Regions from separate parts of the Ectobacillus sp. OTK genome, predicted to be linked through region 1. Evidence: a T-box and tRNA genes for the amino acid it is inferred to sense, from the RefSeq annotation. Region 1 holds a T-box; the other holds one or more tRNA genes.
The links. A T-box is a leader RNA that pairs with one kind of tRNA and senses whether it is charged. The one in region 1 lies ahead of ileS (isoleucine--tRNA ligase), so its partner is inferred to be a tRNA-Ile.

Region 1 (8,006 bases):
ATGCCCAGCAGGACAGGGATGATGCTAAAAAAGCCTCTTGCAAAAATGGAGAAAGCAATTGTAATGGCAAGTGTTACTAAAGCAACTGAAAAATTTGTTAAGCTGTATTTTCCGTCTGCATCATTCATAGCCATATTAACCGCTGTACCTGCAAGTCCAAGTCCGATTACCATAATTACGGGCCCTACAACGACTGGCGGCAATAGCTTCATCACCCAGCCGGATCCTGCTTGCTTGATGATTATTGCAATAATCGCATAGACAAGACCTGCTAGAAACGCTCCCACCATTGCGGCTCCCGGACCACCTGATGCTTTTACTGCAATAATTGGCGCGATAAACGCAAAGGATGAACCAAGATAAGCCGGCATTTGCCCTTTTGTAATTAGAATGAAGGTAAGTGTTCCAACCCCGCTTGTAATAAGTGCAACTGCTGGATTTAGTCCGGTCAGGAAGGGTACGAGAACTGTTGCACCAAACATAGCAAACAAGTGCTGAATGCTTAGTAAGAACCATTTTCCCGGGCTTGGTATTTCGTGAATATCAAGTACTGGTTTTTGCATAAAAAATAAATCCTCCTCATAAATAAAAAACTCTTTGCGTCCGTTGCACAAAGAGTCCTGTACATCCATATGCCGTGCGATCAGGCATGCGGAAGTAGAGACCCTTTGACAGCCTCACGGGACTGCTTTTAAAAGGGCATTACTAGTTAGTAGTATATGCTTACTTTATCCTCTGTATCCACTTCGCTTAGAGCCACAACAATGCGCTCCTCGCTGGATGTTGGAATGTTTTTGCCGACATAATCGGCGCGAATCGGCAGTTCGCGGTGACCGCGGTCAACAAGCACTGCCAGTTGAATTTGTGACGGTCTTCCGATATCCATTAGCGCGTCCATAGCAGCGCGCACTGTTCTGCCTGTATACAGTACATCATCTACGAGTACTACCTTTTTATTAGTAATATCGATTGGAATATCTGAGCCCTTAACAAGCGGATCATTGTCTTGTTGAAGTGTTAAATCATCGCGGTACAGCGTGATATCCAATTCCCCAATCGCAACTGCTTTTCCCTCAAATTGTTCGATTCGTTCTGCTAAACGTTTTGCTAGAAAAATTCCTCTCGTTTTAATACCAACGAGAACAAGTTCGTCTACTCCTTTATTACGTTCTACAATTTCATGACTAATGCGTGTTAAAGCGCGGCGAACCATTTGCTCATCCAATACAACTGCTTTTTCCGTCACTTGTTTCACCCCTAGGCTGTTGTTGTCAGGAAGCCATAAGAAAAGCGGACACGATCGGTCTACCTTTTCTTACAAAAAAAGTCCTCTCGCCGCGCGCGCAAGAGGACCTTGAAAAAGGGTATACGTCACCCTGTTTCTTTCAAACCGTCTCCTTCTCAACCTCACGGGGCTGCGTTAAAGGACTTATTGAATTGTTAACATTATCTCAGTATTTCTTTAACCTGTCAAGATAATCGACGCAAATATTCAAGCAGATGTGCAAAATCTTGTGGAAGAGGCGCTTCAAACTCCATATACTCCCCTGTTCGCGGATGCGTAAATCCTAAAATACCAGCATGAAGCGCTTGCCCGCCAATATCCAGTGTTTTCTTCGGACCATACTTTGGATCTCCCGCAAGCGGATAGCCAATGTACTTCATATGAACACGAATCTGATGCGTTCGTCCCGTTTCAAGCCGGCATTCTACATACGTAAAATCCTTAAAGCGCTCAAGAACGCGGAAATGTGTAACAGCGTTCTTTCCATTTTCATCAATCGTCATGCTTTGGCGGTCCACTTTATCACGGCCGATCGGCGCATCAACCGTTCCTGTATCATGCGGGATCACCCCGTGCACAATCGCTTTATACCGTCTTGTTACCGTCTTTGCAACAAGCTGATTCACAAGCGACTCATGTGCCATGTCGTTTTTTGCGACCATCAATAAGCCAGATGTATCCTTATCAATACGGTGCACAATTCCCGGGCGCATGACACCATTAATACCTGATAGATCTTTACAATGATACATTAAGCCGTTTACGAGCGTTCCGGTTACATGGCCAGGCGCAGGATGCACAACCATACCGCGCGGCTTGTTCACAACGAGAACATCACGATCCTCATAATAAATGTCAAGATCCATTGGCTCCGGTAATACATCAAGCACTTCAGGCTCTGGCACCGTAATTGCAATGGCATCTCCTGTTTTTGCTTTGTAATTTCCTTTGACGACTTGTCCGTTTACAGTTACAATTCCGTCCTTAATCCATTGCTGCACTTGCGAACGCGACCATTCTGCATTAATGCTCGCAACGACCTTATCAATTCGCTCTTTGTTCTGCTCTTCTGTTACCTTTTGTTGTACAACCTCTTGCATGCCTTCTTCTACTCCTTCGCTTTCTTACCTTCAAGCAGCGTTTGAATCATGATGAGCGCTACACCAATGCAAAGCGCGGAATCAGCGACATTAAATACAGGAAAGTTATAAGAAAAAATATACGTGTGAATAAAATCCACTACTTCTTTCCTCCATACACGATCGATGAAATTTCCGATTGCTCCGCCTAAAATAAGCGACAGCGCCAACCCTAAAAACTTGTCCTGCTTCCCGTACTTCTGTATATAATAGACGACTCCGATTACAAAAATAACTGTGATAATATAAAAGAACCACATTTGATTTTGTAACATACCCCATGCAGCCCCACGATTCCGGTGAGACGTTATGTATAGCACATTATCAATGATTGGAATACTTTCACCGAGCTCCATATTTTTTACAATGAGCCATTTTGTGAATTGATCAATTGCAATGACAACTAGCGCAATCAAATAATATATCATTTTTCTTTCCCCCGCCATGACAGTGTACTTCAAAAGTTTAGCACACGTCTAAACTTTTCACAATGAATGGCTTCATAAAGAGAATAAAATGTAAATTGAGGTGTAAAATAACAATGTTATTTTTCCTTATACTGTTTTTAAGCGTTCATATAAAAATTCATGAGCTGTTCGCGCCGTCGGCATAATCCGCAACTGCTCCAGCGGCAGAAGCTTTCCTGTTTCCTCACAAATGCCGTACATTCCTATTTCCATTTTAAATAAGGCACGTTCTACATCCTTTAAATCCTCTTGTATATGGTGCAGCACCGTTTTTCGTTTTACTTCCTCTTCGGACACCACAATGCCCCGCTCCTCAGTTGTTTCCATTTGGTATAAACGGTTTTGTTCCTGCTTTAGCCGTGCTCTTAACTCTCGTTTCATCAACTCAAGCTCATACTTAATTTCGAAGTATGTTTTTATATTCACGCTGTTATCCCTCCATCACCGTTTAACGTAGCTTTAGTTTATCCAAAAAGCCCGCCCTTACAAGCCACAAGTTTTTCCTATTAGAATGAGCGGACACGGCCCGGTTTGCTTGCGAAAGAGGCAGTTCTCTGCCCCCAGCAAGCAGGTTATGGGAAGAGGGCAGCGTACCCCAAAACGTTATACTTTCTTCAAAATATAAAGAAAAGGGACTCACTCATCCAATTATGAGTTAGTCCCTTTGTTTTTACTTCACATAGTTCTCTTTTACAACAGTTGCACAGCGCGGGCATAGTGTTGGATGCTCGCTGTCTTGGCCCACTTCCGTAGAAACAGTCCAACAGCGCTCGCATGTTTCACCCTCTGCCTGCTTTACAACAACAGCAGTATGCTCATATTTATGCGCTTCAGCTGGCGCATCCTCAATTGTTCCTGCAACCTCAAATCCGGAGACAATAAACAATTGCTTAACATCTTCTTTAATGGATGCGAGCAATGCATGCATTTCCTTTGTTGGATACAGCGTAATGCTTGCATTTAACGACTTGCCAATAATTTTCGCGTTACGCGCTTCCTCAAGTGCTTTTAACACATCATCGCGCAGGCTTAAAAACGCATCCCATTTGCTTTGCAATTCTTCAGCATTCGCCACCTTCACTGCTTCCGGCATATCCGTTAATTGGACACTTTCTTCGCTCACACCAGGCACGTATGCCCATACCTCATCAGCAGTATGAGGTAAAACAGGAGAAACAAGCTTCGTTAACGCGACCAGCACCTCGTATAATACCGTTTGAATAGCACGGCGATCATGGTTATCAGCGCCTTCGATATATAAAATATCTTTCGCAAAATCTAAATAGAACGCACTGAGATCAATTGTACAGAAGTTATGAAGCGCGTGATACATTGCCGCAAAATCGTATGTTTCATACGCTCCCTTTACTTTATTGATTAGGTTGTTTAGCTTCACCAGCATATAGCGATCAACTTCACGAAGCTGCTGGGCGCTTAATGCATGCTGACTTGGCTTGAAATCAAATAGGTTTCCAAGCAAGAAGCGGAACGTATTGCGAATTTTGCGGTATACTTCTGCAACCTGCTTTAAGATATCATCAGAGATGCGCACATCAGATTGATAATCAACAGATGCAACCCATAAACGAAGAATATCCCCGCCCAATTGATCCATAATTTTTTGTGGAACTACGACGTTTCCAATTGATTTACTCATTTTGCGGCCTTCTCCGTCTAAGACGAAACCATGGCTAAGCACACCTTTATACGGCGCCTTTCCTGTTACTGCAACCGCAGTCGACAAGGAAGAGTTAAACCAGCCGCGATATTGGTCAGATCCTTCTAAATACAAGTCTGCCGGACGCTGCAGGTCATCGCGTTCTTCTAATACAGCCTGATGAGAAGAACCAGAGTCAAACCAAACGTCCATAATGTCCGTTTCTTTACGGAAGCGGCCGTTCGGGCTGCCCGGATGCGTGAAGCCTTCTGGAAGCAGATCTTTTGCTTCGCGCTCGAACCAAACGTTTGAGCCGTGCTCACGGAAAAGATGAGCTACATGGTTAATCGTCTCATCTGTAATGATGGCTTCGTCATTTTCCGCGTAGAATACAGGAATTGGAACGCCCCATGCGCGTTGGCGGGAAATACACCAATCACCGCGGTCACGTACCATATTATACAGACGTGTTTCTCCCCATGCTGGTACCCATTTCGTCTCCTCTACTGCCTGCAGCAACTCGCTGCGGAATGCATCAATGGACGCGAACCATTGCGCTGTCGCCCGGAAAATGATCGGCTTTTTCGTTCTCCAATCGTGCGGATAAGAGTGCGTAATAAAGCTTAGCTTCAGCAGCGCTCCAACCTCTTCCAGCTTTTGACCGATTGGTTTGTTCGCCTCTTCATAAAACAGCCCTTCAAAACCTGGCGCATCCTTTGTCATGCAGCCTCTGTCATCCACTGGGCATAATACGTCCAGACCGTACTTTTGACCAACAATAAAGTCATCTTCCCCATGGCCAGGCGCCGTATGCACGCAGCCCGTACCTGCATCTGTTGTAACATGTTCACCAAGCATAACGAGGGAATCACGGCCATACAGCGGATGCTTCGCCACGATATACTCCATTTCGCTTCCCTTTAATGTTCTAACAACCTCAGGGTTTTCCCAGCCAATTGCATTTGTCACAGACTCCAATAATGCGGAAGCAATAATGTATTTCGCGCCGCCGACTTTTACTACGCTATATTCTAACTCCGGATGGATAGAAATACCTAGGTTCGCTGGAATTGTCCATGGCGTTGTCGTCCAAATAACAAATTTCTCATCGCCCTCTAGTACACCCTTTCCATCCTTCACATCAAATGCTACATAAATGGATGGGGATTTTTTGTCCTTATATTCAATTTCCGCTTCAGCTAATGCAGATTCACTTGTCGGAGACCAGTACACAGGCTTTAGACCTTTATAAATATAGCCCTTTTTCGCCATATCGCCGAATACTTTAATTTGCTGTGCTTCATATTCCGGCTTTAATGTGATGTACGGATTCCACCAATCACCGCGAACACCTAAGCGAAGGAACTGCTGGCGCTGACGATCGATTTGCTCATACGCATACTCTTCACAAAGCTTACGGAATTCAGCAACTGTCATTTCCTTGCGCTTGACTCCTTTATTTGTTAAAGCCTGCTCAATTGGAAGTCCATGCGTATCCCAGCCTGGAACATACGGTGCATGATAGCCGCTCATTGATTTATAGCGAACGATAAAATCCTTTAACACCTTGTTTAATGCATGACCCATATGAATATCACCGTTTGCGTACGGCGGCCCATCATGCAGCACAAATAGCGGACGACCCTGCGTGCGCTGCTGCACCTTTTCATAAATGTTCATTTCAGCCCATTTCGCTTGCACATCAGGCTCGCGCTTTGGCAAATTGCCGCGCATTGGAAACTCTGTTTGCGGCATTAATAACGTGTCTTTATACTCCATAGTAATCCTCCTCATCATCCGGACATAGGCACAAAAAAGAGACCTCCTCATCCCCCAAAAAAGGGACGAGAAGGTCTCCCGCGGTACCACCCTTATAAATACAAGACTATGCCTGTATCCACTTCATATTCGTAACGCGAATGCACGCCTGCGCCTACTCATTCGTTCAGCGCGGAACTCCAGGGTGATATTCCTTTTTCCTCCTTAACCGGGCTCTCACCTTCCCCGATTCGCTATGTAAGGGTGTGAAAAAAGTACTTGTCCCTATCTCCGTATTTATCGATACTATTTGTTATTGAATTATATGTAATTCTCGCGAAAACGTCAAGTTTACAAGGAAGCTTCTTCCTGTTTAAGCAATTCAGATTCCTCAAGCTCCATAAGCTTGTCCCAGTCATCATTGTTAAGCATATCCAGCTGCGCTTCCAGCAGCATGCGAAAACGCGTACGAAACACCTTCGACTGCTTTTTTAATTCCTCAATATCGAAGGAGACCTTTCTTGATTTTACAAGCGCTTCGTTAATGATACGATCCGCATTTTTTTCCGCTTCACGAATGATAAGCTTTGCTTCTTTTTGTGCATTCCGCTTTACCTCTTCCGCCGCTTCCTGCGCAATTAAAATTGATTTATTTAGCGTATCTTCAATGGAGGAGAAATGATGGAGGCGTTGCTCTAAATCTGCAGCTTTTTCCTCTAACATTTTTTTCTCGCGGATGACATGCTCGTAGTCTTTAATAACCTGATCTAAAAACTCATTTACTTCATCTTCATCGTAACCGCGAAAGCCGCGGCTAAATTCTTTGTTATGAATATCTAATGGTGTTAAAGGCACCCGTGCCACCTCCAAGTAGTCGTCTAAAAATACATTTTGATTATATGTGTTCGACAAAACAAGCGGTTTTCCTTCCTGCAGCTTGTTTATTTTCGCAGTCCGTATAGAATTCTCCATTTGTCACGCTTTGATTTTCCATCTACCGACAGCAATTTTCCTCGGCCGTAGCCGCGGACAGAAAAGGCATCACCTGCATAGCACTCATACGAGGGCTGCTCTACTACCTTCCAATTCACCTTGACAAGGCCGTTTTTAATGAGCGGAGAAACCTTTTGTCTGGAGAGATTAAAAATCTCAGCAATTAAAACATCTAGACGCATTGAGGATACAGTACCTGACTTTTCTGTCCATTCCTCCTGCTGATGTAAAATATCCTCTGGCGAAACGGTCGATAACGAAACGCTTGCCTTCCCAACAGATTGTAAATTCATGCGGATATAATCCGTTACCTCTTTTGCCACAGCCATCTGGATGCGTTCCTGCTGCAAGACAATATCGCCGTACTTCCCGCGCTTCATACCAAGCGACATAAGCGCCCCGAGTACTTGTCGATGCTCAATGGTATGAAATTTGGACGCGTATGAAATTTCGAGTGTTTCCACTTGAAATTCCTCCAGCTCAGGCTGGATATAAGACGGATAAATCAGCGCTCTTTTTCGTTCAGCTTGCTCAAAAGCACCGAAAAATTGTACAGCTGCCTCCGATTGACTGCCAATGATCATGGAAAGGATTTGCTGCTCGCGCGGGTCAAGAAAATCCGTCAATTTCATTTTATGATACTGCTCGGCCGCCTCCTTCCACTCTAATGCTTGATCAACGAAGACGGCCTCTTCAGCCCGAAAATG
Region 2 (8,006 bases), 480 kb from region 1:
TTGCATAACCGCACGGAAGCCATCCTGTACAACCTTAAGATAGCTCTCATCCATATCAATACGGTTAAGAACAACCGGCTCAGTTGATTCTACTACTTTTCCGATCGCTCCCGGCGTTGTGCTCGGTTCACGAATTTCCTTCATGACCTGCGGTTTAATGCGATAGCCGCCGTTCGCGATCACAGACACATATTGCGCCAGCTGCAGCGGCGTATATGTGTCATATTGTCCAATTGAAAAGTCCAACAGAAGCCCTGGCTGGTCAGCTGTTCCCTTAAAGCCGGTCGACTCGTTTGGTAAATCAATACCCGTCGGTACACCAAGGCCAAATTGGCTAAAGTACATACGCATCGTATCAAAGGTTTTTTGTTTAACATCAATAGAACGGCCTGGAACATATTGTACGCCTGCGATGTTCATCGCAGTTTTAAACATATACACGTTAGATGATTGTTGCAGTGCCGTGATTACCCCAATAGAACCCATATTTTTCCACGATTTCTTAACAGGAGTTCCTTTAATTTGGATCGGCTCATCCACCAGCACTGTATTTGGCTTAATGGCTCCTGTTTGCAGACCTGTCAAAATCGTTGCTCCCTTGACAGTAGAGCCCATCGCATAAGAGCTCGTCATCGTGCCAAGTGCAAAATCCTGCACCTCCTGCTTTCCATCCTTGGTAACGAGCTGCTTGCCGGCCATAGATAAAACCTCCCCGTTTTTCGGGTTCATCATCACAACAAACGCACGGTCAAGCATTGTTTCCCCTTTGGCCTTTGCTGCCTTTAGTTCTTCTTCAATAATTTGTTCTACCTTCTTTTGCAGCTCCATATCCAGCGTTAAAATCAAATCGTTTCCGCGTGATCCTTTGGAAAGATAAATCGTCTCTAAAATATTCCCATCTTTATCTGTAACATTTTTCACCTGGGCCTTCGTGCCGTGCAGCACATCCTCAAACTCCTGCTCAATATAGCTTTTGCCCACGCGGTCGTTACGGTCGTAATCACGCACTAAATAATAATTCAGCCGATCAACAGGCAGCCCTTCGTCAGCGCTCGATACATTGCCGAGAATCGTTCGGAACATGTTGCCGTAAGTATAATTTCGATCCCAGTCCGTTGTTGTATCAACACCCGGCAGCTTATCCAAATTTTCGCTGATGACCGCATACTCCTCAGGCGTCACATCTTTATTTTTAATAATTTGCGGCGTATTCGCATAGCCGCTATCCATTTGCCGCTTGATAGCTAGTACTTCCAAATCAGCCGGCGTCAGCTCTGCCAGCTCCTCAGGCGTAATTCGCGCCAGCTGGCGTTTATATACTTCGTTATCATCAATTTTTTTATCTTTTAACTCTTGTCGATCTTTTGCTGTGATTTTCTTCTCTGCGCGATCCTTATTTAGCAGCATCCAAAAATCCTTTTTGTCGCGCTCGGTAACCTTATCGGTCGGCATATCGATTAGCTGCGCAAGCTGTCTGGCTACCTTTAGGCGATCCTCATTTGTAGATCCTTGCATTCTTGTATACGTAATCGTTCGCAGAGGGGTATTGTCGACAACAATACGATGATAGCGGTCATAAATCTTTCCGCGCGGCACCGACGTGCTCACCGTTAAATTCTCGGTGCGCTCCACTTCCTTTTTATAATCCTCCCCGTATACAATTTGCACAACGCCAAGACGCAGAATAAGCGCGGAGAACATAAGAAAGACCATAAAAAATAATATATTCAATCGGAGCGGCACAGGGCTTTTCTTTTTTTTATTTTTCTTTTTCATTTCACAAGGGAATCTCTTATAAAAGAGACATTCTCCTCTTCCCCTCCTTTCAGTCAAACACATCATCTATAGCTTTGGAAGTCAGCTATATTGAGTAAGCCGGAAAAAGGGACACCTTGTAGACAAGGTGTCCTCACATAGTTCTTATTCTACCATAAAACATACGAGAAGTTAACCTTCACCTTCCGTAAGTTCCTGCCTCGTTCGAGATACTTGCAGTCCTGGTTTAGGCTGCACGGTTGGATGATATGCTACATTACGAACTGCAAAATAAATGAGAAAATGCCCGATTCCTAAAATGCCAAGCAAAACAGGGAGGCTTTGCTGCGGCTGAAAAAAATGAACAGCAAGCAAAAAGGAGACGATGGAGCAGATTCTTCCGAAATTTAAAAACAGCTCACGGACAACGATATACTCGACACGCAGCTCTTTCGCTTGACGAGCCTTTCCGATCACATCATATGTCATGGACATATACGGCACAAGCAAAATAGGATACGCCACCGCAATGCAGCCTGCATAAATGAGGAGCTTCCGGTAGGTGACATCGATAATCACAAGATACACCGCTGCGTACAAAAGCAGTCCCCCAAGAAAAATTGCCTTTTTCCGATACTTATCTTTAATGAAGCGAGTTGCCAGATAATAACAAATAAACGAAACACCTGAGCTGACAAGCCCGAACTTTCCAATGGCAAGCTCACTTCCCGTTGTTATGTACACATAGACCGAGACAACAAATACAAAGGTTCCCTCTCGAAGTCCTTGGAAAAAATGAGCAAGCGTCACCCGGTTCCAATTTCGATTATATCGCCGTTCCCGAATAATTCTCATGAGCTCGTATTTCCCCTCACACTCCCGGCGTGACAAGAAAAAACTCAGCACAATCGCAATAGTAAATAAGGTTAATGAAAGAATGAAAATAAAAGTGTACCCATTCCATCTTTTCATGTGGGAAATCACATATCCGGCCAAAATAGGACCGACCATGCCGGCAAGTGACGTTAAGAGCCCGAGGAAACCATTGAAAAAATCCCTCGTTTCCGGCTCCGTAATTTCAAATGTAAGTAAATTAAATGCGAGCCAATAAAATCCATAGCCAATTCCAAGCATGCTTCCAATAAGTAAAATATATTGTGATGCATGCGTTCCAGTCCATAAAACGGTGATGAAGAACGCGGCAAGTGCACTCACTCCTAAGCGCAAAATAATGATGCGATCCACATTTTTCGCCAGCTTCCCTGCAAGCGCAAATGTAACCGGCTGCGCTACAACAACAGCTAAATTATAGATCCCGATATTCAGAAAATCCTTCGTTTGCTTCCAAATGTAAATGTTTACAAACGTATTGGACAATGAAATAGCTAATGTGTACAATCCGCCGATTGTTAACAGCAAAACAAGATCACGGTTGATTTCCACATCTCCAATTAAGTGCTTTGTTTTCATCATTCAAAACTCCCCTTTACTTCAAAGTTTAGTCTTCCGAGTTACGGGAGAATTATGTAAGGAAAAGGGGAGAACAACTGAAGACCCATGCAGCAGCATAAAAAAGGCTCTTTTCTAAACAATTGTTGCTGCAGGAATAAACAGAACATGTTTCGATACAAACAAGAGGCTATTCGCCTCTTGCAATCAACCTCTCATTTCTAATTTCTCACCTCTTCTCACAGTGCTGCAGCGTGCTGCCGGCCACATGCAAAAGCAACAATCTATGCGAAAACAGCCTAAAAAAAGCAGGCCGGATATCCGGCCTGCTAAATCATTATTTTGCTTCTTGGTAGCGTTTCTCAACAGCGTTCCAATCTACTACATTCCAGAATGCAGCAATGTAGTCAGGACGACGGTTTTGGTAGTTCAAGTAGTACGCATGCTCCCATACGTCTAATCCAAGAACAGGTGTTTTTCCTTCCATTAATGGAGAGTCTTGGTTTGGAGTGCTTGTTACTTCGATTTCACCATTGTTTACAACAAGCCATGCCCAACCAGAACCGAAGCGAGTTGTAGCTGCTTTTGTAAACTCTTCTTTAAATGCAGCATAGCTGCCAAATTTTGTGTTGATTGCTGCTGCAAGCTCGCCTACTGGCTCGCCGCCGCCATTTGGAGAAAGGATTGTCCAGAATAAGGAGTGGTTTGCATGACCGCCGCCATTGTTGCGAACTGCAGTACGGATTGCTTCTGGTACTTCTTCCATGTTAGAGATAAGCTCTTCTACACTTTTCGCTGCCAATTCTGGATAGTTTTCCAAAGCTGCGTTTACGTTTGTTACGTAAGTGTTATGATGCTTTGTGTGGTGAATGTTCATTGTTTCCTTATCGATATGAGGCTCTAACGCATCATAAGCGTAAGGTAATTGTGGTAATTCATACTTTGCCATTTTGTAATTCCTCCCGTATATGTACTTGGACGCAAGCTTCTCTGCCTATAGCCCATACTTATTGTACACTATTTTTTCAAGATGGAAAATAAATCTGCTTTTTATTTTACACAATTTGGAATGCGATTCTTTCGCAAGAAGCATCCCATAATGAACGAAACGGAAAAGCCTGTCTTGTTCAGGAATCACTGATGTTGGCAGTTGTCCAGAGTAAATAAAAAAAGCCCCAAATTGGGAGCTTGAGCTTTTGATCATATGTATGGCGGAAAAGGTGGGATTCGAACCCACGCACGCTTGCACGTCTATCGCATTTCGAGTGCGACCCCTTGAACCACTTGGGTACTTTTCCAAGATGGATGGACCCTGTAGGACTCGAACCTACGACCGGACGGTTATGAGCCGTCTGCTCTAACCAGCTGAGCTAAGGGTCCTTTATGGTAGCGGCGGAGGGGATCGAACCCCCGACCTTACGGGTATGAACCGTACGCTCTAGCCAGCTGAGCTACACCGCCATAACGATACAAACTTGAGACATATATAAATTTATCATATGTAAAATAACTATGTCAATCGTAATTATTCCATATTCTCGCAAATCTTTCCATATCTATGCCTTGTCCTTCCTCTTCCCGCTGCGTTACAATGAAGATGCCGAATTTTAAAGAAGGAAGTGAAATCATGTCAGTATTCCAGCAGTTGTATAAAAGCATATACTCCCCAAAAGATATGGCACGCTATCGATTTCAAAAAATCGGAAAATCAATTTTATACATATTTCTTCTTTCTTTACTTGCCCTTATTCCAGAAATGGTTCATTTGACAAATTTGGTCCGCACGGAATTATCTCTTGCTGAACGGACCGTACAATCAGAAATTCCAGAATTTACAATTGAACAAGGAGAGTTAAAAGCGGATATACAGGAGCCCGTTTTAAAAAAAGAGGATAATTTTATATTCCTGTTTGACCCAAACAGCGAGGAGCTTCCTTCCTCTCTCACCAAGCAGGATGGCTTGTTTTTTTTAAAGCATCAAGCAGTTATCGTCTCAGATACAAACAACGAAACATATAAATACTCGTTGCTGAACAATGCCACGATCACAAAAGCGGATATAGAAGATTTTCTTAGCATGATCCAAAGCATCTATCCGATTGCCTTAGTTGTTCTTGGTACGCTTTTATATTTGTTTGACAGCTTTGTCGTGTTGTTTGGCGTGACTGCTATTGCCTTCATCGGCAGGTTTTTCGCCGCTCAAATGAGGCGCAATCTTAATTATAAGCAGGCATGGACGCTGACGGCGTACAGCTTTACAATTCCGATTGTATTTTTTATGATTATGAAATTCTTAAATATAGTGGTTTTACACTCATTTTTGATTTTCGTCGCTGTTGCGTGTTTTGTTCTCTATTTAATATTGAAGGAAATTCCTCCTGTAAAGGAAAAAAAAATGTTGTAAAAATGCCGCCGAGTGCGGCATTTTTTTGTAGGACAAGCATATATTCTCTACAAAGAAGGGGGAGAATGTATGAAACGCATCGGCATAACGCTTGTTATTTTACTAATCGGATACTCTTTATTTTACGATATAACCATTGGAACGCTGCCGCTCCTCAAATCGAAAGCACAGGAAACAACCGCAAAGCCTGTTAAGGATTCCAGCACCATCGTGCAAAACGAAGCAGATGCCGAATATGAACAAATCGAGGTGAAAAGCGGCGATACCGTTCTTTCCATTGTAGAAGCCATTAACAAAAGAGGCAAGCTGCCTTCTGTAGACACGATTACAAATGATTTTAAAAAGCTAAATACAAACGAATCTCCATCTAAGCTGAGAATAGGAAAGAGATATAAATTCCCATTATATAAATGAGGAACATCATAAATTCTTGTCAATTTTATGAAAGCACTGATACAATAGGGAGGGCAGCCGTTACGGTTAACTCTTTTACAAGGAGAGCGATATGTTCGTGAATGAAATTACACATCGTACAAAAACCCGACCAGTGAAGGTCGGAAACTTAACAATTGGTGGAAATAATGAATTAGTGATACAAAGCATGACAACAACAAAAACACATGATGTCGAGGCAACGGTAGCAGAAATTCTCCGCCTAGAGGAGGCAGGCTGCCAGGTTGTTCGCGTTGCCGTTCCAGATGAACGCGCTGCGAATGCCATCGCGGATATTAAAAAGCGAATCAATATTCCTCTTGTTGCGGATATTCACTTTGACTACCGTCTTGCTTTAAAGGCAATTGAGGGCGGCGTCGATAAGGTTCGCATTAATCCAGGAAATATAGGAAGACGCGAAAAGGTAGAAGCCGTTGTAAATGCCGCAAAAGCGAAAGGTATTCCGATCCGAATCGGTGTCAATGCCGGCTCTTTGGAGCGCCATATTTTAGAGAAATACGGCTATCCAACAGCTGACGGAATGGTGGAAAGTGCACTTCACCATATTAAGATTTTGGAAGATCTGGACTTTCATGACATTATCGTGTCCATGAAAGCATCTGATGTAAACCTAGCGATTGAAGCATATGAGAAAGCAGCAAAAGCTTTTCAATACCCTCTTCACCTTGGCATTACAGAATCAGGAACATTGTTTGCCGGAACAGTGAAAAGCGCAGCAGGTCTCGGTGCAATCTTAAGCAAGGGAATCGGCAATACATTGCGCATTTCCTTAAGCGCTGACCCAGTAGAGGAAGTGAAGGTTGCGCGTGAATTACTCAAATCATTTGGCCTTTCTTCCAATGCTGCTACATTAATTTCATGCCCAACCTGCGGCCGCATTGAAATTGATTTAATTAGCATCGCGAATGAAGTTGAAGAATACATTTCCAAAATAAAAGCGCCGATTAAGGTAGCTGTGTTAGGCTGTGCGGTAAACGGACCGGGAGAAGCACGAGAAGCGGATATCGGTATTGCCGGCGCCCGCGGTGAAGGTCTTCTCTTCCGCAAAGGCCAAATTGTCCGTAAGGTACCAGAGGCTGTAATGGTAGAGGAATTGAAAAAAGAAGTCGACAAGATTGCAGAGGAATACGCTGCGAAGGCGCAGCAAAAGTAAGAAAAGCTCTTACGCCTCAAAAGTTATAATTCTTATCTTCAAATAAAAAAAGCGGAACTCATGTCCGCTTTTTTTATTTTGTACATTCTGGGCATTTCCCATAGATTTCGAATTTATGTCCTGTTACCTCAAAGCCTTCGAACTCTGGAAAGGACACGTCCATCGGACAGACGTGAACCTCTTTCGTTCTCCCACAGTCAAGACAAATGAAGTGGTGATGATGCTTCGTCGTTGAGCAGGTAAAGCGGAAGTGCTTCTCCCCGTTCAATTCCGTTTGCTCTAAAATACCAAGCTCAACAAACAGAGATAGATTGCGATAGATTGTATCAAAGCTTAAGCCTGGATAATCATCCTTCATATTCTCCAACACGTCTTTTGCTGTTAAATATTTATTATGTGAAGAAAATAAATTCAGCATATCTTCACGCTTTCCTGTATGCTTAAATCCGTTCTCCTTCATTAGCTTTAACGCTTCTGTCAGGTTCATGTCCATCCCTACTTTACGCTGTTTTTTTCTTTTTCCACATAATCGCTCCGACCAAAATCATAACAGCAATCATTACAATTGTACCGCCCGGAGCCAAATCTAGTTGATACGATACGATAAGCCCTCCGATAACAGCCAGTTCTCCAAAAAGAATAGAAAAGAAAATGGTCTGTTTAAAACCCTTTGCGATGCGAATGCTCGCCGCGACTGGTAAGGTCATGAGCGATGATACGAGCAAAATACCGACAACTCTCATGGACGCAGCAATCACAAGCGCAACCAGCACAATAAAAATAAAGTGAATC

Region 2: it encodes a tRNA-Ile, which carries the amino acid that the T-box ahead of ileS (isoleucine--tRNA ligase) is inferred to sense. The anticodon was not compared.

Annotation. Positions count from the first base shown of each region.
Region 1 is NZ_AP048547.1:3,768,372-3,776,377, forward strand. It holds gene AC6HZ4_RS18625 (uracil-xanthine permease family protein) at 1-563, opposite strand, end outside; gene pyrR (bifunctional pyr operon transcriptional regulator/uracil phosphoribosyltransferase PyrR) at 710-1,246, opposite strand; gene AC6HZ4_RS18635 (RluA family pseudouridine synthase) at 1,471-2,385, opposite strand; gene lspA (signal peptidase II) at 2,394-2,852, opposite strand; gene AC6HZ4_RS18645 (molecular chaperone DnaK) at 2,979-3,272, opposite strand; gene ileS (isoleucine--tRNA ligase) at 3,562-6,327, opposite strand; T-box leader at 6,386-6,607, opposite strand; gene AC6HZ4_RS18655 (DivIVA domain-containing protein) at 6,658-7,161, opposite strand; gene AC6HZ4_RS18660 (YlmH family RNA-binding protein) at 7,248-8,006, opposite strand, start outside.
Region 2 is NZ_AP048547.1:4,245,430-4,253,435, forward strand. It holds gene AC6HZ4_RS21055 (peptidoglycan D,D-transpeptidase FtsI family protein) at 1-1,776, opposite strand, end outside; gene AC6HZ4_RS21060 (MFS transporter) at 1,948-3,225, opposite strand; gene sodA (superoxide dismutase [Mn]) at 3,542-4,153, opposite strand; tRNA gene AC6HZ4_RS21070 (tRNA-Ser) at 4,414-4,502, opposite strand; tRNA gene AC6HZ4_RS21075 (tRNA-Ile) at 4,511-4,584, opposite strand; tRNA gene AC6HZ4_RS21080 (tRNA-Met) at 4,589-4,665, opposite strand; gene AC6HZ4_RS21085 (DUF1189 domain-containing protein) at 4,832-5,608, shown strand; gene yqfZ (protein YqfZ) at 5,678-6,022, shown strand; gene ispG (flavodoxin-dependent (E)-4-hydroxy-3-methylbut-2-enyl-diphosphate synthase) at 6,129-7,214, shown strand; gene AC6HZ4_RS21100 (Fur family transcriptional regulator) at 7,288-7,701, opposite strand; gene AC6HZ4_RS21105 (metal ABC transporter permease) at 7,715-8,006, opposite strand, start outside.